Regions from separate parts of the Salipiger sp. ABN3_019 genome, predicted to be linked through region 2. Evidence: riboswitches for the same ligand, from Rfam matches in the RefSeq annotation. Region 2 holds a riboswitch; each other region holds the start of a gene.
The links. A riboswitch is a leader RNA that binds a small molecule or an ion and turns the genes downstream of it on or off. The one in region 2 is predicted to bind thiamine pyrophosphate.
Positions count from the first base shown of each region.

Region 1: it holds a riboswitch for thiamine pyrophosphate, as region 2 does, so the genes downstream of both, thiD (bifunctional hydroxymethylpyrimidine kinase/phosphomethylpyrimidine kinase) here and thiD (bifunctional hydroxymethylpyrimidine kinase/phosphomethylpyrimidine kinase) in region 2, are expected to answer to the same signal.
Region 3: it holds a riboswitch for thiamine pyrophosphate, as region 2 does, so the genes downstream of both, thiC (phosphomethylpyrimidine synthase ThiC) here and thiD (bifunctional hydroxymethylpyrimidine kinase/phosphomethylpyrimidine kinase) in region 2, are expected to answer to the same signal.

Region 1 is NZ_JBSWTP010000009.1:2,614,366-2,621,600, reverse strand. Features, by position in the region: gene thiC (phosphomethylpyrimidine synthase ThiC) at 1-21, shown strand, start outside; gene thiM (hydroxyethylthiazole kinase) at 18-818, shown strand; gene thiE (thiamine phosphate synthase) at 815-1,444, shown strand; gene thiD (bifunctional hydroxymethylpyrimidine kinase/phosphomethylpyrimidine kinase) at 1,441-2,250, opposite strand; TPP riboswitch at 2,313-2,431, opposite strand; gene ACXAD2_RS20840 (dipeptidase) at 2,550-3,608, opposite strand; gene ACXAD2_RS20835 (hypothetical protein) at 3,633-5,057, opposite strand; gene phnC (phosphonate ABC transporter ATP-binding protein) at 5,347-6,165, shown strand; gene phnD (phosphonate ABC transporter substrate-binding protein) at 6,217-7,116, shown strand.
Region 2 is NZ_JBSWTP010000002.1:61,774-69,008, forward strand. Features, by position in the region: gene ACXAD2_RS01970 (hypothetical protein) at 131-403, opposite strand; gene ACXAD2_RS01975 (ISNCY family transposase) at 465-1,817, opposite strand; TPP riboswitch at 2,070-2,173, shown strand; gene thiD (bifunctional hydroxymethylpyrimidine kinase/phosphomethylpyrimidine kinase) at 2,218-3,018, shown strand; gene ACXAD2_RS01985 (FAD-dependent oxidoreductase) at 3,018-3,962, shown strand; gene thiS (sulfur carrier protein ThiS) at 3,976-4,170, shown strand; gene ACXAD2_RS01995 (thiazole synthase) at 4,173-4,943, shown strand; gene ACXAD2_RS02000 (thiamine phosphate synthase) at 4,940-5,536, shown strand; gene ACXAD2_RS02005 (HesA/MoeB/ThiF family protein) at 5,533-6,489, shown strand; gene ACXAD2_RS02010 (ABC transporter substrate-binding protein) at 6,510-7,235, shown strand, end outside.
Region 3 is NZ_JBSWTP010000009.1:2,621,736-2,628,970, forward strand. Features, by position in the region: gene thiC (phosphomethylpyrimidine synthase ThiC) at 1-1,650, opposite strand, end outside; TPP riboswitch at 1,780-1,898, opposite strand; gene fabD (ACP S-malonyltransferase) at 2,095-3,030, opposite strand; gene ACXAD2_RS20870 (ABC transporter substrate-binding protein) at 3,328-4,551, shown strand; gene ACXAD2_RS20875 (ABC transporter permease) at 4,677-6,536, shown strand; gene ACXAD2_RS20880 (ABC transporter ATP-binding protein) at 6,533-7,235, shown strand, end outside.

The DNA of each region.
Region 1 (7,235 bases), on a different contig from region 2:
CTGAAGGAGGACAAGGCATGACATCCGGACTGCTGTTGAAGGAGATGCGCGACACCAATCCGCTGGTGCAATGCATCACCAACTACGTGGCGATGAACATCGCCGCGAACGTGCTGCTGGCGGCGGGGGCCTCGCCGGCCATGGTCTCGGACGCCGAGGAGGCTGGCGAGTTCGCGGGTATCGCCCATGCGCTGACGGTCAACATCGGCACTTTGTCCGAGCCTTTCGTCGAAGGGATGCGCGCGGCCATCGCCGGGGCGCAGGCGGCGGGCAAGCCATGGGTGCTTGATCCGGTGGCCTGTCAGGCGACCGGGCTGCGGCGGCGGGTCTCGGCCGAACTGCTGGCGCTGAAGCCGACGGTGGTGCGCGGCAATGCCTCCGAAATCCTCTCGCTCGCCGGAGAGGTCAGTCGCGGGCAGGGCGTCGACGGGCGCGACGGGGTGGAGGCCGCCGAGGCCGCCGCCCGCGCGCTGGCGCGGCAGACCGGCGGTGTGGTGGCGGTGACCGGGGCGGTGGATTTCGTCACCGACGGCAGCCGCGGCGTGCGGATCGGCGGCGGCTCGCCTTGGATGCCGCTGAACACCGCGCTTGGCTGTTCGCTCACCGGCCTTTGCGGGGCTTATGTGGGGCTCGGCGGCGACCCGTTCGAGGCCACCGTCGCGGCGCTCTCTCACTACGCCGTGGCCGGGAGCCACGCGCATGAGGATGCGACGGGGCCGGGTAGTTTCGCGCCCCGCTTCCTCGACGCGCTGCATGCGCTGACGCCCGAGGCGCTGGACGCCGGGGCCGATCTGCGGGTGCTGGAGGATGCCGAATGAGGCGCTTTGACCTGTCGGTCTATCTGGTACTTGATCCCGGCCTCTGCGCCGGGATCGGCATGGTCGAAACGGCGCGGCTGGCGGTGCAGGGCGGCGCCACGATGGTGCAACTGCGCGACAAGGACGGCGGCACCGTGCGAATGATCGAGACCGGGCGGGCGCTGAAGGCGGCGCTGGCGGGCTCTGGCGCGCTGCTCATCGTCAATGACGACGTCGAGGCTGCGCGGGTGATCGGCGCGGATGGGCTGCACGTGGGGCAGGGCGATATGACCCCCGCCGAGGCGCGGGCGCGGGTCGGCCCGGAGATGCTGCTGGGGCTCTCGGTGGAAAGCCCGGAACTGGCGCGGGCGGCTCCGCCCGCGCTGGTGGATTATGTGGGAGCCGGGCCGGTCTTTGCCACGCCCACCAAGCCCGACCACAAGCAGCCCGTGGGCTGGGATGGGCTGGCGGCGCAGGTGGCGGCGTGCCCGGTGCCCGCGGTGGCCATCGGCGGGCTGAAGGCGCATCATGCCGCGCCCGCGAAAGAGGCGGGAGCGCAGGGCCTTGCCGTGGTCTCTGCGATCTGCGGCCAGCCGGACCCTGCGGCAGCGGCGCGGGAGATTGCCCGCGCCTGGGCCGCGGCCTAGCCCCACATCTCGTGAAAATGGTGCAGCGGCCCGTGGCCGCCGCCCACCTGCAGCCGGTCCGACGCGGCCAGCGCGCCTTGCAGGTAGCGCTTCGCCTCGTCCACTGCCTCGGGCAGCGTCTTGCGTGGCAGCAGCGCGGCGATGGCGGCGGAGAGCGTGCAGCCGGTGCCGTGGTCGTTCTTGGTGGCGATGCGCGGCGCGCTGTAACTGCGGGTCTGGCCCTGCCACCACAGAAGGTCGGTGCTCTCGGGGCTGCCGGTCAGATGGCCGCCCTTGAGCAGCACCGCCTCTGGTCCCATGGCGGCCAGCGCGGGCAGTTCCTTGACCATCTCCTCAGCGCTCCAGTCCTCGCCGCGCGAGAGCAGCACGGCCGCCTCGGGCAGGTTGGGGGTGATCAGCGTCGCCAGCGGCACCAGATCCGCGCGCAGCGCCGCGACCGCCTCGGGGTCGAGCAGCGCGTCGCCGCTTTTGGCCACCATCACCGGATCGAACACGATGTTGCGCGCGCCATGGGGCCGCAACCGCTCGGCCACGGCGCGGATGATCCCGGCGTTGGCGACCATGCCGATCTTCACCGCGTCGACCCGCACATCGTCGAAGACCGCGTCGATCTGCGCCGCGACGAACTCTGGCGGCAGCGCCTCGACCGCGCGCACCCCGCGCGTGTTCTGCGCGACCACGGCGGTGATCACGCTCATGCCGTAGGCACGGTTGGCGCTGAAGGCCTTGAGATCGGCCTGAATCCCCGCACCGCCCGAGGGGTCGGTGCCCGCGATGGTCAGCACGTTGGGGATGCGGGGTGGCATAGGGGAAGTTGTGTCGGGGGTGTTCAAGGGCGCGGCCTCCATAAATGAGGCCGGCGAGGGCATGCGGTCAGCTCCACCTGTCCCTTCGCCGGCATGATCCGGATCAGGTTCAAAGGGTCACTGCGCCGCACGCATGCCAGCAGTATCTCAGCCCCTTGCCGGGACCCCCCTAGGTGCGGAGGACCCTAGCAGATGCGGCCGGGTGCGAAAGCCCAAAGGCTGCAGAGAGCCGGGGGCGCTGCCCCCGGACCCCCGGGATATTTGCGTCTAGACGAAGCGGCAAGCGCTTCGGCAGGGCGTTATGCGCCCCAGGTTTTGCGCAGCACGCGCAGCCAGTTGCCGGAGCAGAGCTTTTCCATCAGCGCGGCGTCGAAGCCATGGGCGGTCATGGCGGCGCGCAGATTGGGCAGACCGGCGATGTCGGTGATGCCCTCGGGCACCGTCGCACCGTCGAAATCCGAGCCGAAGCCGACGCGGTCCTCGCCCAGTTTCTCGATCAAATGGTCGAAGTGGCGCAGCACCACGTCGAGGCTGCAGGAGGGATCGATCCGCCCGTCGGGGCGCAGGAAGGCCGAGGCGAAGTTGACGCCGACCATACCGTCGCTCTCGGCGATCATCGCAAGCTGGCGGTCGGTGAGGTTGCGCGCATGCGGGGTGACCGCATAGGCGTTGGAATGGGTGGCGACCAGCGGCGCATCGGTCAGCGCGGCCACATCGTCGACGCCCTTTTCGTTGAGATGCGACAGGTCGATCATGATCTTGAGATCATTGCATTCCTTGACCAGCCGCTTGCCCGCTTCGGAGAGCCCGTCGCCGATATCCGGCGTCGAGGGGAAGCGGAAGGGCACGCCATTGCCGAAGATCGTCGGGCGCGACCAGACCGGGCCGAGCGAGCGCAGCCCACGGGCGTGCAGCTCGTGCAGTTCGCTCAGGTCCGGGCCGATCGCTTCGGCGCCCTCGAGGTGCAGCACAGCGGCCATCTTGGGGCCGGTCAGCGCGACCTCGATCTCGGCGGCGGTGGTGCAGGGGGTGATGGCGCCCGCCTCGGCCAGCGCCTCGAAGGCCTCGACCCCCTTCCACGTGGTCTCCAGCGCCTCGGCATGGGGGATCATGTCGGGCAGCGGCAGGTCGTATTGCGGCTGCGCCATCGCGTCCATGTCGTCGCCCGACTTCGAGGGGCTGGGCACGAAGACCGCGAAAAAGCCACCGCCGAACCCGCCCGAGCGCGCGCGCGGCAGGTCAATGTGGCCGCTGCTCAGCCCGCCGACCACGTCGCTGGCACTGACGGCGCCGCGCAGCAGGCGCAGCAGCAGATCATTATGGCCGTCAAAGATGGGCGGGGTCTGGGCAAGGCTCATAGGGGAACTTTCGCGAGTTGGAGGTCAGAGAATGAGATAGCCGAGGGCAAGCACCCATGCCGACAGCAGAAGCAGCATGCAGATCATGTAGCTGCCGTTCCAGCGCAGACCGACGTGGCGGGCGCTGACGTTGCCGAAACTTCCCACCAGCAGCGTGGTGGCGGTGAAGGGCGAACTGATGCCGCCCAAGGCCCAGCCCGCGGTGATCGACACCACGATGGCCTCGGGCGCGACGCCAAGCTCGGAGGCGGCGGGCACCAGCGGCGCGATCAGCGTCACGGCAAGGATCGGGTTCATGCCAAGCTGGCCAAGCAGCGGGATGATCCAGACGAAGCTGACCAGCACCAGCGCGGGCGGCAGGTCTTCGGGATGGAAGCCCGAGGCCTTGACCAGCGGTGCGAGCAGCGGCGCGCCGACGGTGCCAATGAAACCGGCCATCATCAGCAGCGTCACCTCGCCACGATAGGCGGGCAGTTCGGTGAAGGCGAAGGTGCGGGCGCGCTCGCGCAGCGGCGGATTGCCCTCGCGCTTTTGCAGCAGCGCCCAGGCTGCGGCCATACAGGGCACCACCAGCAGCACCAGCGCGATGATGCGCAGGCCGGTGAGGCTTTGCAGGATCAGCACCGAGACCACCAGCAGACCCAGCAGGATCAGCAGCGGTGCCATCAGCGCCCAACTGCCCTCGGGCGCAGCGCGGGGGGCGGGCGGATGCGACAGCTTGGGCTTGAAGATCGTGTCGAGCGCCCAGCCGGTCAGGGTGATCAGCGCCGAGGTGCCGATCGCCGGCAGCACCACAGAGCCCCAGCTGGTGCCCGGGATCAGCGCGGTGGTGATGGCGATGGAAAAGGACATGGGCGACCACGGCAGCGAGGCGACGAACCCGCGCTGGATCGCGAGCAGCATGCGGCGGGTGCGATGGGTGCGGATTTCTTCGTCGGGCTCATCCGCCGCCGCGGCGGTGGCGAGGCTGCCGAGCAGCGCGATGGCCCCGTAGTTGAGCAGCAAGGCGAAGGCCTGCCCGCCAAGCGTGAGCGCCAGATAACGCCGCCCCGGCGGCTGCAGCGCGAGGAAATTGCCCGCGGCACGGATTGAGCTGGCCTGCTGCGCGGCGCTGCGCAGCGTGGCGAGCGCGGCGAAGAAAGCGGCGATGAACCCGGCGGAGTGGAAGGCGTTCAGCAGCACCGGCTGCCAGCCTTCGACGCGCCAGACCAAGGCGAGGCTGAGCGCGATGGCGAGGCCCACGAAGAACCGCCGCCCCGGCGCGACCTGCGTCGCCAGCAGCGCCACCACCAGCGTCACGGCGGGGACCAATGCGTAATCGAGCCCGGAGGAGACCAGATGCCATTCCTTGAGGATGAGCAGACAGGTGATCAGGATCAGCAGGGCGCCGATCAGACGGTCGGTCAGGCTGGGAGGGGAGGCAGGGGTCTTCGACAGGCTTATGGGCACGTGTGGGGTCCAGTCTCGTGCGGGCTTTAGTCCGGACATAGACCACTGTTGACCGGCAAGGGCAATGCCCCTGCGTCATCGTCGCGGCGGGTGTTTTCCGGGGCGCCGCGCGCACTGAAGAGGGGTTTTGCCTTTGGCGCAGGCAGCGCGAGCGCGAAAAGGTCCGGATATGCCGCCGCGATGGCGCCGTCAAAAAAGCTTCATGGAACCGACATGGAACTAAGTCCGAAGCGTCACAGCCTCGATACCGTTCGGGGCGACATAGCGCCCCGGACAGTCTGGGGGAACCATGCTCACCGTCGAGAAACTGACGAAGCGCTTCGGCGCGAACACCGCCGTGGACAACGCGAGCTTTACCGTCGACCGGCCGATGATGATCGGCATCATCGGCCGGTCGGGCGCGGGCAAGTCGACCTTCCTGCGGATGATGAACCGGCTGACCGATGCGACCGAGGGGCGTTTGCTGTTCGAGGGCCGCGACGTGCTGCAGCTGAAGGGCGGGGACAAGCGCCTGTGGCAGTCCGACTGCGCGATGATCTTCCAGCAGTTCAACCTTGTGCCGCGCATGGATGTGGTGTCGAACGTGCTGCATGGCACGCTGGCGCGGCGCAGCACGCTGTCGACCATGTTCAACCTCTACCCGCGCGAGGACGTGCACCGCGCCATCGACATTCTCGAGCGGCTCGGCATCGCCGCCCATGCCGCCAAACGCGCCGAGGCGCTTTCGGGTGGTCAGCAGCAGCGCGTCGCCATTGCGCGCGCCCTGATGCAGGACCCCAAGGTGATCCTCGCCGACGAGCCCATTGCCTCGCTCGATCCGATGAACGCCCAGCTGGTGATGGACAGCCTGCGCCGCATTCACGAGGAAGACGGCCGCATGGTGATCGCCAACCTGCACACGCTGGATACGGCGCGGCGCTATTGCGACCGGGTCATCGGCATGCGCGACGGGCGCATCGTCTTTGACGGCACCCCGGCGCAGCTGACCACCGGCGTCGCGCGCGACATCTACGGCGCTGGCGCCGATTTTTCGGAAAACGCCACCTCCACCGAAATCCGCGACCCGGTGGTCGCGACGGAAATCCGGGCTGCGGAAGTCGCGGTCTGATCACCAGGGGCCCATCGGGACGGGTCCAATTCCTTATATGAGGGACAGAAGATGAAGAAACTGATCGCAGCCGCTCTGGCCAGCACCATGCTCGTGGGCGCCGCCCAAGCGCAGGAAATCTCCGAGTTCCGTCTCGGCATCCTCGGCGGCGAGAACGCGCAGGACCGTCTGGCCTCGAACCAGTGCTACGCCGAGAAGATCGCCGCGGCGCTTGGCGTCGAGGTGAAGATCTTCACCCCCGCCGACTACAATGGCGTGATGCAGGGCCTGCTGGGCGGCACCATCGACGCGGCATGGATGGGCGCCTCCTCCTACGCCGGCACCTATATCGCCGACCCCGAAGCGGTCGAGCCGGTTCTGGTCAAGCAGAACGCCGACGGCTCCATCGGCTACTATTCGATCGGCTTTGCCCGCGCCGACAGCGGCGTGACCTCGCTCGACGACCTGAAGGGCAAGGAGTTTGGCTTTGGTGATCCGAACTCGACCTCGGGCTACCTGATCCCCTCGATCGAGATCGCCGAAGCGGGCTACTCGATGGAGCCGGGCGATTACTTCTCCGACGTCGTCTTCACCGGCGGCCACGAGCAGACCATCGTCGCGGTCAACAACGGTGACGTCGACGCGGGCGTGACCTGGGCCGACGGTCAGGGCAACTGGGAAGACGGCTACAACTCGGGCGCGCTGCGCAAGGCGGTGGACGCGGGCCTCGTCGACATGAACGATCTGGTGCAGATCTGGCAGTCGAACGTGATCCCCGAAGGCCCCTTCGTGATGCGCAAGGCGCTGCCGCAGTCGGTCAAGGACAGTGTCACCGAGCTGACCGCCAACCTCTGGGAAGAAGACCCCGATTGCGCCTACGGCGTGGCGGCGGGCGATGCCAAGGATTTCATCCCGGTGACCCACAAAGAGTATGAGTCGATCGTCGCGGCCCGCCGCTCGAAGATCAACTGATCGCAGACCACCTGAGGGGCCCCGCCGATGCGCGGGGTCCCTTTACGTTTCCCGGACCGCTGCCGCCCGAATGCGCCGCCCCAGACGGGGCGCGGCCGGGCCGGGCGCGGGCCAGCCGC
Region 2 (7,235 bases):
TTACAGTTATTGTTGCAACCAAGTTGAAATGTCTTCGGCTGCGCAAAGCAGAAATGTCTCACCGAGGGTGGAGAAGCATGGCCGGGCAGGGCGAAGACCCCACATATCGCAGCCCTGATCGGCCATGCGTTCAGAGCCGGAGCTTGCGGCGCTCCTTTGCGCTGTAGAAGGCACGGAAACCTTGCTCATCGAGGAGCTTCTCGAAGGCCCGCCAGGCAAGGCCGTCGGCAAAATATGGAGGGTTGTCCAAGATCGTCAGCGTCCCGAAGGCGTTCTCCACTGACAGGATCCAAGAAGGATCATCTGAGGTTCGGTAAATCTCCACGGTGAAGCGGTGGCCGTCGATCACCACGTCCTGCGTCAGGTTCGAGAAGATGATCTCCGGCTCTGTATTGCCTGCCATGTGCCTGCCTCGCTCATTCGCTCGCGGCGGAGGTTAGCATCGCGGCGACGCGGCGACAGCGTCATTCCGGGGGTGCTGCGGCCCGCGCCTTTGCCTGGCGCGCTGCCAGCGAGTTCCAGCCGTCGTTGCGGCGACCTGTCGGCTCGTAGCGGGTCCGCTGCTTACCGGCCCGCCGCTTCTTCGGAGGCGCCTTGTCCTGCTCGGCCTTGATGTATTCCAGCACCGCGCTCAGATGCTTGTTCTCGGTGATCGCGGCATGGCTGACACGCTGGTCTTTGTCGAACACGGAGTAGGGCAGCGACACGCCTTTCCAGCGGACCTCGAACCGGCCATCGGGGAACTCGTAGGTGTCGACATACTTGCCAGGCAGTGCGCGCGTGATGTCGTTCTCCGCAAGGATGATGCGCTGCCGCTCATAGGAAAAGGCCAGTTGCCTGGTGACATAGCGCTCATCGCGGAAGCACAGGATCTCTCGCAGACGTTCCGGTTCCATGTTCAGGGACCGGTGCAGGTTGTCGGCCCGTAGCGGCACCTTGGCGAACTTCGCATTATGGCGCGCCAAGAACCTTGGCAGGATCGCGTTGCCGGCTGCCATGTCGCAGACGCCCGCCAGCCGTAGTTCCTTCACCAGCCGATCCTGTAGGGTACGGTTCGCGCGCTCGACGCGGCCCTTTGCCTGGCTGCTGTTTGCACAGAGGATCTCGATGTTCAGATCGTTCAGCGCCCGACCGAACTGGGTCATGCCATGGCCCGACTTCGCTCCTTGCTTGGCGACACGGAACACCGAGTGCTTGTCGGAATAGAAGGCCACGGGCCGGCCGTGCGCCGCGAGATACCGCTCGAGCGCGCCGAAATAGCTGAAGGTGCTCTCAGAGGCTACAAACTCCAGGTGCATCAGCGTGCTGGTGGCGTCGTCGACAAAGGCCAGCAACGTGCAGGCCGGACCGCGTTCCTCGAACCAGGCGTGATCAGAGCCGTCTATCTGCACGAGCTCGCCATAGCAGTCTCGGCGCCGGCGCGGCTGGTGAAACGTTCTGCGCTGATTGCGCGACAGCCAGATGCCGGCATCCTGCATCCATTTGCGCAAGGTCTCCCGCGACACCTTCAGGCCATGGTCTTCCGCCAACTTCTCGGCTGCGAACGTGGGCCCAAAGTCGGCGTAGCGCTCACGGATCAGCGTCAGCGCAAACTCACGCACCGCGGGATCGATCCGGTTGTTGGACGGACGTCCGCGGGCCTTGTGCCGGATCGCCGCCGGACCATCGGCCTGGAACGTCTTCAGAAGCCGGTGAACCTGCCTTCGACTCAAGCCCAGGACCGAGGCCGCCGCCACCGCAGACATCCGGCCTTGCACCACATCACTCAGGACTTCGATCCGGTTCAGCTCGCGCTCGCTCATGACCACCAATCCCACGGCCGCACTCCAATCCTGCCCAATCAGGGGAGTGTGACACTTCAGCTTTGCTCATGTGAGACATTCTAACTTGGCGCTTACAGTTATGCTGCGTATAAGGATAATTATGTACAAATGCAGGTGACCCAGGCGCGGCGCGTGCCGGGCCGGGATCGATCGGGCACGGCGCTTTGTTCATTCCTTCACAACATGCTGGACGATTGCGAAGACTGCCAATAGATTTGACTAATTTTGGCGGAGTTGTTATTCGCGACCTTACCGTTGGGGTGCCTTTGAAAGGCTGAGAGGCGTGATCGCGCTAACCCATCGAACCTGATCCGGGCAATTCCGGCGTAGGGAACGGTCTATAGCGAACAGACGTTTTCCATGCGCGGTGCCCTTGTGTCTGAAGGAGCAGCCGTTGGCGCATATCGCATTGAGCATCGCCGGATCCGACAGTGGCGGAGGGGCGGGCATTCAGGCCGACCTCAAGACCATGTCCGCACTCGGCGTCTACGGCGCCAGCGTCCTGACCGCGGTCACCGCCCAGAGCACCCGCGCCGTCACCGCGGTGCATACCATCCCCGAAGCGATCATCACGGCGCAGATCGACGCGGTGCTGAACGATCTCGACGTGCGCGCGATCAAGATCGGCATGCTGGCGTCGCCGGGGATCATCGACTGCGTGAGCCGCGCCATCGCCGGCTTCGGCGGCGCGGTGGTGCTTGATCCGGTGATGATCGCCAAGTCCGGTGACGCGCTGCTGGCGCCCGACGCGGTGGGTGCGCTGCGCCGGGCGCTGATGCTGCGTGCCAGCGTGCTCACCCCCAACCTGCCCGAGGCGGCGGCGCTGCTGCAGGGCCCGGTGGCGTCCTCGGTGCCCGAGATGGCCCAACAGGGCAAGGCGCTCTGCGCCATGGGCGCGCAGGCGGTGCTGATGAAGGGCGGCCATGCCAGCGGCGAGATCTGCGAGGATCTGCTGATCGCCGGCGGCGAGGTGCTCGCCCGCTTCGCCGCGCCACGCCAGCACACCCGCAACACCCATGGCACCGGCTGCACGCTGTCGTCGGCCATCGCCGCCGGGCTGGCGCGCGGGCTGCCACTGGCCGAGGCCACCGCCGAGGCGCATGGCTACGTGCAGCAGGCGATCGCTGCGGCGGACGGGCTGAACGTCGGGCACGGCCACGGGCCCCTGCACCATTTCCACCGGGTCTGGCAGTGATGGTGATGTACTCGGTCATCGGTTCGGGCGTGGCCGGACTTGCCGTCGCCAGCGAGCTTTCGGCGCGCGGCGCCGAGGTGCAGGTCTTCGATTCCGCCGGCCCGCCCGGCCCGCATGGCTGCTCGTGGTGGGCGGGCGGCATGCTGGCGCCTTGGTGCGAATATGAAAACGCCGAAGAGCCGGTGCTGCGCCTCGGCCAGCAGGCGCTCGACTGGTGGCAGGCGCGCACCACGGTCACCTGCCGCGGCACGCTGGTCGTCGTCGGGCGGCGCGACCTGCCCGACCTGCGCCGCTTTGCCCGCCGCACTACGGGCTTCCGCGAGGTCGGCCCCGAGCTGGCCGAGCTCGAACCCGACCTGCCCGGCTTCGCGCAGGGCCTGTTCTTCGAGGACGAGGCGCATCCCAGCCCGCGGCAGGCGCTGAGCGACCTGCACGAGGGGCTGCGGGCGCGCGGCGTCCGCTTCCACCGCGAGGCAGCACCGGCGGATCTGCCCAATGCCATCGACTGCCGCGGCCTCGCCGCGCGCGATGCCCTGCCCGACCTGCGCGGGGTCAAGGGCGAGATGCTGGTGATCCGTTGCCCCGACGTGACGCGGTCGCGCCCGGTGCGGCTGCTGCACCCGCGCATCCCGCTCTATGTCGTGCCGCGCGGAGATGGCGTCTACATGCTCGGCGCGACGATGATCGAAAGCGAGGACCGGCGCCGGATCACCGCGCGCTCGATGCTGGAACTGCTCAGCGCCGCCTATGCGCTGAACCCCGCCTTCGGCGAGGCCGAGGTGCTGGAGATCGGCGTCGACCTGCGCCCGGCCTTCCCCGACAACCTGCCGCGCATCCGGCGGATCGGCGGCCGGATCTACGCCAACGGCCTCTATCGCCACGGCTACCTGCTGGCCCCGGCGCTGGCGCGCGGCGTGGCCGACCTTGCCCTCAGCAACACCTGAACGGAGATGGTCGATGAAGATCGTGATTAACGGCGCGCCGCAGGAGGTGACCGCCACGACGCTCGCCGCGCTGCTCGAAGAGCGCGGCCTTGCCGGGCGCGTCGCCACGGCGGTGAACGAGGAATTCGTGCCCGCCGCGCTGCGCGCCACGCACAGGCTGCGCGACGGCGACCGGGTAGAGGTCCTCGCCCCCGTGCAGGGAGGATGAGCATGAAACGCTTCTATGGCACCGAGCTGCCCAACCCGCTGATGTTGGGCACCGCGCAATACCCCAGCCCCGCCATCCTCGAACAGGCCTTCCGCGCCAGCGGCGCCGGGGTGGCGACGGTCTCGCTGCGCCGCGAGGGTGCCGAGGGGGCGGGCACCGCCTTCTGGAACATGATCGAGGATCTGGGCGTGCTCGTGCTGCCCAACACCGCCGGCTGCCACGCGGTCAAGGAGGCGGTCACCACCGCCCATATGGCGCGCGAGGTCTTTGGCACGCGCTGGATCAAGCTCGAGCTGATCGGTCACACCGACAGCCTTCAGCCCGATGTCTTCCAGCTGGTCGAGGCGGCGCGGATCCTCGCCGGCGACGGCTTTCAGGTGTTTCCCTACACCACCGAGGATCTGATCGTCGCCGAGCGCCTGCTTGCCGCCGGCTGCGAGGTGCTGATGCCCTGGGGTGCGCCGATCGGCTCGGGGCGCGGGCTGAACAACCCCTATGCGCTGCGCGCGATGCGCGCCGAATTCCCCGAGGTGCCGCTGGTGGTCGATGCCGGCATCGGCCTTCCGAGCCACGCCGCACAGGCGATGGAGCTTGGCTATGACGCGGTGCTGCTGACCACCGCCGTCGCCCGCGCCGGTGATCCCGTCGCCATGGCAACCGCCATGATGCGCGCAATCGAGGCGGGCCGGCTGGCCCATAGGGCCGATCCGATCGAGGCGCGCGACATGGCCGAGGCCTCAACCCCCGTCATCGGAAAGGCGTTCCTGTCATGAGCCTCGACCGGTTCTACCCGATTTTCGACCATTCGGACTGGCTACGGCGGATGCTCCCGCTCGGCATACGGCTGGTGCAGTTGCGCATCAAGGACCAGCCCGGGGACGTCGTGCGGACCCAGATCGCCCTCTCCCGCGATCTGTGCCGGGCGCATGGCGCGGTGCTGGTGGTCAACGATTATTGGCAGGAGGCCATCGAGCTCGGCTGCGACTGGCTGCACCTCGGGCAGGAGGATCTCGACAGCGCCGATCTCGCAGCCATCCGCCGCGCCGGGATCAAACTCGGCGTCTCGACCCATGACGACGACGAGCTCGAGCGCGTGCTGGCGATGGAGCCGGATTACGTGGCGCTCGGCCCGGTCTACCCGACGATCCTGAAGAAGATGAAATGGCACCGGCAGGGGCTGCCACGCGTCACCGAATGGAAGGCGCGCGTCGGCACGACGCCGCTGGTGGCTATCGGTGGCATGTCGGTCGAGCGCGCCGACGGGGTGTTCGTGGCCGGGGCCGACATCGTCTCGGCGGTGACCGACATCACGCTGAACGCCGATCCCGAGGCCCGCGTCCGCCAGTGGCTCGAGGCGACGCGATGAGCCGCTACGCCCGCCAGACGATCCTGCCCGAGGTTGGCGAGAGCGGCCAGCGCCGGCTGGCCGGGGCGCGCGTGCTGGTGGTCGGCGCGGGCGGGCTCGGTGCGCCGGTGCTGCCGCTGCTGGCCGGGGCGGGCGTGGGCCGGATCACCATCGTCGATGGCGACGTGGTGAGCCTGTCGAACCTGCACCGCCAGACCCTGTTCACCGAGGCCGACTGCGAGCGGCCCAAGGCGCAGGTGGCCGCCGAGCGCTGCCGCGCGATCAACCCCGAGATTGCCATCGAGGCCCTGCCCCACCGCCTGCCCCCCGCCAACGCGCCGGAGCTGGTCGCCGATGCCGATCTCGTCCTCGACTGCGCCGACAGCTACGCGGTCAGCTACAAGCTGAGCGACCAGTGCCTTGCCGAAGGCGTGCCGCTGATCAGCGCCTCGGCGCTGGGACTGGCGGGCTATGTCGGCGGCTTTTGCGGCGGCGCGCCCTCGCTGCGCGCGCTGTTTCCCGACGCGCCCGACAGCGGCGCGAGTTGCGCAAGCGCGGGGGTGCTTGGCCCCGTGGTCGGCACGCTCGGCGCCATGCAGGCACAGATGGCGCTCAACGCCCTGCTGGGTCTGTCGCCGCCGCCGCTCGGGCTGATGGTGAACTACGACGGGCTGGGCCTGCGTTCCTCGAGTTTCCGCTTCGACGGCGCGCCGGAACCCGCGCGCGGCTTCCGCTTCGTCGCGGCATCGCAGCTGCGGGCCGTGGACCATATCGTCGACCTGCGCACCGAGGGCGCCCTGCTGCACCCGCAGGCGGTGCGCGCCGGGGCCGCCGACCTCGCCGCGCAACCGCCCGCCCCCGGCACCCGGCTTGCGCTCTGCTGCGCCACCGGCCTGCGCGCCTGGCGCGCGGCGGAACGGATTTCCGAAACCTGGCCCGGCGAGATCGTTCTCGTCGCGGCCTCCGCCTCATGAACCCCCGGAGGAGACCCCCAGTGAAACCCCTGTTGACCGCCCTCGCCCTTCTGACCGCCAGCCCCGCGCTGGCGGCAGACAAGATGACCCTGCTCCTCGACTGGTTCGTCAACCCCGACCACGGCCCGATCGTCATCGCCCAGGAGAAGGGTTATTTCGCCGAAGAGGATCTCGAGGTCGAGATCGTCGCCCCCGCCGACCCCTCGGCACCGCCGCGGCTTGTCGCCGCCGGGCAGGCCGATCTGGCGGTGTCGTACCAGCCGCAGCTGCACCTGCAAATCCACGAGGGGCTGCCGCTGAGGCGCGTCGGCACACTGGTCGCGACGCCGCTGAACTGCCTGCTGGTGCTGAAGGACGGCCCGGTGCAGGAGCTCGCCGATCTCAGGGGCCGCAAGGTCGGCTTCTCGGTCGCCGGGGTCGAAGAGGCGGTGCTGGGCGCGATGCTCGGCCGCCACGGCGTCACCCCCGAGGAGATCGAGATGATCAACGTCAACTTCTCGCTCTCGCCCGCGCTGATGTCGGGGCAGGTTGATGCGGTGATCGGCGCCTTCCGCAACTTCGAGCTGAACCAGATGGAGATCGAAGGCGTCGAGGGCCGCTGTTTCTACATCGAGGAAGAGGGCGTGCCGCCCTATGACGAGCTGATCTACGTCGCCAACCCCGAGCGCATGGACGCGGGCAAGATCGCCCGCTTCCTCGCCGCCACCGAGAAGGCGACGCAGTTCATCATCAACAACCCCGAAGAG
Region 3 (7,235 bases), on a different contig from region 2:
CACCTTATGCGCCTCCTTGGGAAGGGTCTCGTCATGCATGGACCGCGCCGTGTCGGGATCGAGCGCGAGATTGAACTGATCCTCCCAGCGGAACTCGAAGCGGGCGCGCGAAAGCGCATCGTCGCGGATCTGCGCCGCCGGGTGGCCCTTGGCGAGATCGGCGGCATGGGCGGCGATCTTATAGGTGATCACCCCGGTCTTCACATCGTCGCGGTCCGGCAGGCCAAGGTGCTCCTTGGGCGTCACGTAGCACAGCATCGCCGTGCCGAACCAACCGATCATCGCCGCCCCGATGCCGCTGGTGATGTGATCATAGCCCGGCGCGATATCCGTGGTGAGCGGCCCGAGCGTGTAGAACGGCGCCTCGCCGCAGGTCTCAAGCTGCTTGTCCATATTGGCCTTGATCTTGTGCATGGCCACATGGCCCGGCCCCTCGATCATCACCTGACACTCGTGCTTCCATGCCACCTGCGTCAACTCGCCCAGCGTTTCCAACTCGGCGAACTGCGCCTCGTCGTTGGCGTCGGCGATAAATCCGGGGCGCAGCCCGTCACCCAGCGAGAACGACACGTCATAGGCCCGCGCGATCTCGCAGATCTCGTCGAAATGCTCGTAGAGGAAGCTCTCGCGGTGGTGGTGCAGGCACCATTTGGCCATGATCGAACCGCCGCGACTGACGATCCCGGTCACCCGGTTCACCGTCATCGGGATCATGTGCAGGCGCACGCCCGCGTGGATGGTGAAGTAATCCACCCCCTGCTCGGCCTGCTCGATCAGCGTGTCGCGAAACACCTCCCAGCTCAGGTCCTCGGCGATGCCGCCGACCTTCTCCAGCGCCTGATAGAGCGGCACCGTGCCGATGGGCACCGGCGCGTTGCGCAGGATCCAGTCGCGGATGTTGTGGATGTTGCGCCCGGTCGACAGGTCCATGACCGTGTCGGCCCCCCAGCGCGTCGCCCAGACCATTTTCTCCACCTCCTCGGCCATCGAGGAGGTCACCGCCGAGTTGCCGATATTGGCGTTGATCTTCACCAGAAAGTTGCGCCCGATGATCATCGGCTCAAGCTCGGGGTGGTTGATGTTGGCGGGGATGATCGCGCGGCCCCGGGCGATCTCATCGCGCACGAACTCCGGCGTCACATGGTCAGGGATCGACGCGCCCCAGTCCTGCCCGTCGCGTTCGAGCTGCGCCTTGGCGGCCTTGCGCCCGAGGTTCTCGCGGATGGCGACGAACTCCATCTCCGGCGTGACGATCCCGGCGCGGGCATAGGCCATCTGGGTGACCGCTTTGCCGTCCTTGCCCCGGCGCGGCGCATGGCGGACGGGAAACTCGGGCACCAGCCGCGCGCCTTCGGCAAAGCCATTGTCCTCGGGCTTCACATGGCGGCCATCGTAGCTTTCGGTGTCGGCGCGGGCGCGAACCCAGCCCTCGCGCAGGCGCGGCAGACCGCGGTCGATGGCGATCTCGGCGCCGGGGTCGGTATAGGGGCCGGAGCTGTCATAGACGGTGACCGGCGGCTCACCGGCGGACGGGTGCAGGTCGATCTCGCGCATCGGCACGCGGATCTGCGGGTGCAGCGTGCCCTCATGCCAGACGCGCCGCGAGGCGGGCAGCGGCCCGCAGGTGACTGTTGGGGTCAGGTCTTTCATCGGTCGGAGCCTCCAAGCTCGAAGCGGTGGAGACCCAGTTCCGGTGCGTGAATGGGGTGACATCGCTGCGGCCAAGGCGCGGGTCTGCCCCGCTTGTCCTATCCGCAAGATCCGGGGCGCAGAGCCCCCGGCAACGCCAGTGCACCATCCCTACGCCAGTATGAACTGGATCAGGTTCGTCGGGTCACTGCGCTGCGCGAACGCCAGCAGAATCTCAGCCCCTTGTCGGGACCCCCCGGGTGAGTGGCGCCACCCTGCGGCGAGTCGGGTCGGGCGTCAAGGTGCGGCCTCGGCCCGGCGGGGGGCGGGCGAAGGCGGTCGGAGGCGTATTTGTGGAACAATGAAAGGCGCAGGCCGCGCCCAGCATGCGCACGCCCGGAATGCACGAAGGGCGGCGCCGCATGGCACCGCCCTTGTTTGCTGTTGGCAGAGGTGAGGCGCGCCTCAGACCGCTTCGAGCGCGGCCTTCACGTCGTCGGGCGCGCCGATGTTGCGCAGCGTGGCCGGGCGGTGAATGCGCTTCACCATGCCCGAGAGCGCCTTGCCCGCGCCAATCTCCCAGAACTCATCCGCGCCCTGCGCGACCATATACTCGACCGACTTGCGCCAGCGCACCGAGCCGGTGACCTGCTCGACCAGCAGCGCGCGGATGCGGGCGGGATCGGTCACCGCCTCGGCGATCACATTGGCCACAAGCGGCACCTTGGGCGCGGTAATGTCGACCTGCTCCAGCGCCTCGGCCATCACCTCGGCGGCGGGGGCCATCAGTGCGCAGTGGAAGGGGGCGCTCACCGGCAGCAGCAGCGCGCGCTTGGCGCCCTTCTCCTTGGCGATCTCCACGGCGCGTTCGACCGCTGCCTTGTCGCCCGAGATCACCACCTGCGACGGGTCGTTGTCATTGGCCGCGGCGCAGACCTCGCCCTGCGCCGCCTCTTCGGCGACGGCGCGGGCGGTCGCCAGATCGAGGCCCAGCAGCGCCGCCATGGCGCCCTGACCCACCGGCACTGCCTGCTGCATGGCCTTGCCACGGGTGCGCAGCAGTTTCGCCGCATCGCCAACGCTCAGCGCGCCCGCGGCGGTCAGCGCCGAATATTCGCCCAGCGAGTGACCTGCGACGAAGCTGGCCGCTCCGATCTCGATGCCCTCGGCCTCGAGCGCGCGCATCGCTGCCAGCGAGGTCGCCATCAGCGCGGGCTGAGCGTTTTCGGTGAGGGTGAGCGTTTCGATGTCGCCGTCCCAGATCAGCGACGAGAGGCTCTCGCCCAGCGCTGCGTCCACCTCGTCGAACACGGCTTTCGCCGCCGGATAGGCCTCGGCCAGCGCCTTGCCCATGCCGATGGTCTGCGCCCCCTGACCGGGGAAGATGAAGGCTCGCGTCATGATCGTCTCTCCTAAGGCTCGCGCGGTCGGGTTTTGGCGCGCTTTGGCGCGCAGTCCTAGCGCCAAGCGCCGCGTCGCGCAACGCCCCCGCTGAGCGCCCCCGCCAAGCGTCCCCACAGGCTTCTTCTCTTCAAAAATACGCCGGGGGAGCCGCGCGCTTGCGCGGCGGGGGCAGCGCCCCCGGAAGTGGCGCCACCCGAAAACTCCCGCACAGCACCTTGGTAAGAGGCGGCGTTCCGGCGTAAGAGGGTCGCAGCGGCCTGCCCCCGCGCCGCGCAACAGGAGAAAGACGCCGCAATGACCCTGCTTCGACGCACCGTTCTCGCCACCGCCGCCGCATTGGCGCTGGTCCCGGCCGCCGCGCTCGCCCAGGACAGCACGGATGCCCCGATCAAGATCGGCGACATCAACCACTACAAGCGCCTTGCAGCCTTCGCCGAGCCCTACCGCAAGGGCATCGAACTGGCGGTCAGCGAAATCAATGCGGACGGCGGCGTGCTGGGCCGCCATCTGGAGTTCGTCTTCCGCGACGATCAGGGCGATCCCGCCGAGGCGGTGCGCATCGCCGAAGAACTGATGACCCGCGATGGCACGGTGATGCTCACCGGTACGATCCTCAGCAATGTCGGGCTGGCGCTCAGCTCCTACGCCGCCGAGAAACAGCATGTCTATCTCGCCTCCGAGCCGCTGGCCGATACGCTGGTCTGGGGCTCGGGCAATCCCTACACCTTCCGGTTGCGCACCTCGACATGGGTGCAGGCGGCGATGCTGGCCGAGCAGGCGGCAACCACCGACGCCATCCGCTATGCCACCATCGCGCCGAATTACGCCTATGGCACCGAGGCGGTCGAGGCCTTCAAGGCAAACCTCAAGCGGCTCAAGCCCGAGGTGGAGTTCGTCGCCGAGCAATGGCCCGCGCTGTTCAAGATCGACGCCGGCGCCGAGGTACAGGCGCTGGAGCGCGCCAAGCCCGACGCGATCTACAACGTCACCTTCGGCACCGATCTGGCCAAATTCGTCCGTCAGGGCACCGACCGCGGCCTCTTCGACGGGCGCGACGTCTACGGGCTGCTGACCGGTGAGCCGGAGTATTTCGAGCCGCTCGGCGAGGAGGCTCCCGAGGGCTGGTTCGTCACCGGCTACCCTTGGTACGATTTTGCCGCCGACACGCCCGGCGGTGCGTTCGTCGAGGCTTATGAAGAGATGTTCGGCGAAACTCCGAAAAACGGCAGCAACGTCGGCTATCTGACCGCGCTCTCGGTCGCCGCCGCCATCGAACGCGCCGGCAGCACCGAGACCGAGGCGATCCGCGACGCCTTCGAGGGGCTCGACATTCCCGACACGCCGGTCGGGCCGCTGCACTACCGCGCGCTCGACAACCAATCGACCTTGGGCGCCTTCACCGGCACCACGGCGCTGAACGATGCAGGCGAAGGCGTGATGGTGGACTGGTCCTACAAGGACCCAACACCCTACATGCCTTCGGACGAAGACATTCGCAAAATGCGCCCCGCCGACTGAGGCGCTTCGGGGGAGGCTGCGCTGCCTCCCCCTTTCATCTTTCCGCAAACACTCCGGGGTGAATTGGCCGCAAGGCCAAGAGGGGCAGCGCCCCGCCCCCTTCCCCGATCCGAGCCTTCCCCACCATGGCCTTCTTCCTCGCCCAGTTCCTGACCGGCCTCGCCAATGCCGCGGCGCTGTTTCTCGTCGCCTCGGGGCTGTCGCTGATCTTTGGCGTCACGCGGATCGTGAATTTCGCGCATGGGTCGTTCTACATGCTCGGCGCCTTCATCGGCGTGACCCTGATGGAGGTGCTGCCGGGCGCGGTCGGCTTCTGGGGTGCGATCGTGCTGACCGGGCTCGCGGTGGGGCTGATCGGCGCGCTGGTCGAGGTGATCGTGCTGCGCCGCATCTACCGCGCGCCCGAGCTCTTTCAGCTCGTGGCCACATTTGGGGTGATCCTCGTCATTCAGGATCTGGCGCTGATGATCTGGGGGGCCGAAGACCGGCTCGGCCCGCGCGCGCCGGGTCTGCGCGGGGTCTGGCGCATCTTCGGCGAGCCGGTGCCCAAGTATGACATCGTTCTGATCGCGCTCACGCCGGTCATCCTGCTGGCGCTGTGGTATCTGATCACCCGCACCCGGCTGGGCATCCTCGTGCGCGCCGCAACGCAGGACCGCGAGATGGTCGGCGCTCTTGGGGTCAATCAGGCGTGGCTCTTCACCGGGGTCTTTGCGCTCGGCTCGGCGCTGGCGGGCTGGGGCGGCGCGCTGCAACTGCCCAAGGGCGGGGCCGATCTGCTGATGGATTTCAACATCATCGGCGCGGTCTTCGTGGTGGTGGTGATCGGCGGCATGGGCAGCCTTCCGGGGGCCTTCATCGCCTCGGTGCTGATCTCGGTGCTGGGGGTCTTTGGAGTGACCTACCTGCCGCAATCGACGCTGGTGCTGATGTTCGTGGTCATGGCGGTGGTGCTGATCATCCGCCCCTATGGTCTGCTGGGCCGCGAGGAGGTGGCGGGCGAGCACGGGCAGGTCGGCGCGCCCGAGACGCCCATCCGCCCCTATGGCCCTGTCGGCATCGCGCTCACCGCCCTACTGCTCGCAGCCCTCGCCGCGCTGCCGCTGTTTGCCGACCAGTTCCTGATGGTGCTGGTGATCGACATCGTGGTTTTCGCGCTCTTCGCCGCCAGCCTGCATTTCATCCTCGGCTCTGGCGGGCTGGTGAGCTTCGGGCATGCGGCCTTCTTCGGCGGCGGGGCCTATGCCGCGGCGCTGCTCGTGTTCCACACAGAGACCCCGATGGAGTTCGCTTTTCTCTTCGCGCCGCTGGCCGCCGGGCTGCTGGCTCTGGGGATCGGCTGGTTCTGCATCCGCCTTTCGGGGGTCTATTTCGCCATGCTGACACTCGCCTTCAGCCAGCTCGTCTGGTCGCTGGCCTTCCAGTGGCGCAGTGTCACGCGCGGCGACGACGGGCTGATCAACATCTGGCCCGCAGACTGGCTGAACGGCACGCTGCCCTATTACTACTTTACGCTGGCCTTCGGCGTGGGCGGCATCCTCACCCTGCGCCATATCGTCCATGCGCCCTTTGGCTACGCGCTGCGCGCCGGACGCGACAGCGCGCGTCAGGCCGAGGCCATGGGGATCAACGTCAAGCGGGTACAGCTGGTGGCCTTCGCGCTGGCCGGTATGATGGCGGGGCTTGCGGGCGGGATCTTTGTCTTCTCCAAAGGGTCGGTCTTTCCCACCGAGCTTGAGATCGCCAAGAGCTTCGATGCGCTGATCGTGGTCTTCCTCGGCGGGGTGAAGACGCTCGCGGGCGGCGTGGTGGGGGCCAGCTTCATGACCACGGTCGAGCACTGGCTCACCCGGCTTGAATACTGGCGGCTGCTGCTGGGGCTGGTGATCATCGCCGTGGTCATCCTGATGCCCGAAGGCATCGTCGGCACCCTGCGCAGGCTGGCAGGCCGTCTGCGCCACAGCGACGAGGAGCAGAGCCGATGACCGAGATCCTCCGCGCCGAGCACCTGCGCAAAAGCTACGACGGCTTCCTCGCGGTCGAAGACGTCTCCTTTTCCGTGCGGCAGGGCGAGCTGAAAGCGCTGATCGGCCCCAATGGCGCGGGCAAATCCACCTGCTTCAACATGCTCTCCGGGCAGCTAAGGCCCACCGCGGGCGAGGTCTATCTCGGCGGCGCGCGGATCACCGGGCAGCGCCCGCGCGATATCTGGCGGAAAGGCGTGGGGCGGACGTTCCAGATCACCGGCACCTACCGGTCTATGAGCGTCATCGAGAACGTGCAGATGGCGCTGATCAGCCACCATCGGCGCATCTTCTCTTTCGGCGCGCGGGCGTGGAAGCTCTATCGCGACGAGGCGCTGGAATTTCTGCGCACGGTCTCGCTGGAAGATCAGGCCGACCGCCCCTGCTCGGTGCTGGCCTATGGCGATCTCAAGCGGCTGGAACTGGCCATTGCGCTCTGCCACCGCCCGCGCCTTCTGCTTATGGACGAGCCGACGGCGGGCATGGCCCCCTCGGCGCGGATCGAGCTGATGCAGTTGGTCGCCGACATTGTGCGCAACGAAGGGCTGTCGGTGCTGTTCACCGAGCACGACATGGATGTGGTCTTTGCCCATGCCCATCACATCATGGTGCTGAACCGGGGCCAGCTGATCGCCGACGGCAGCGCCGAAGAGGTGCGCC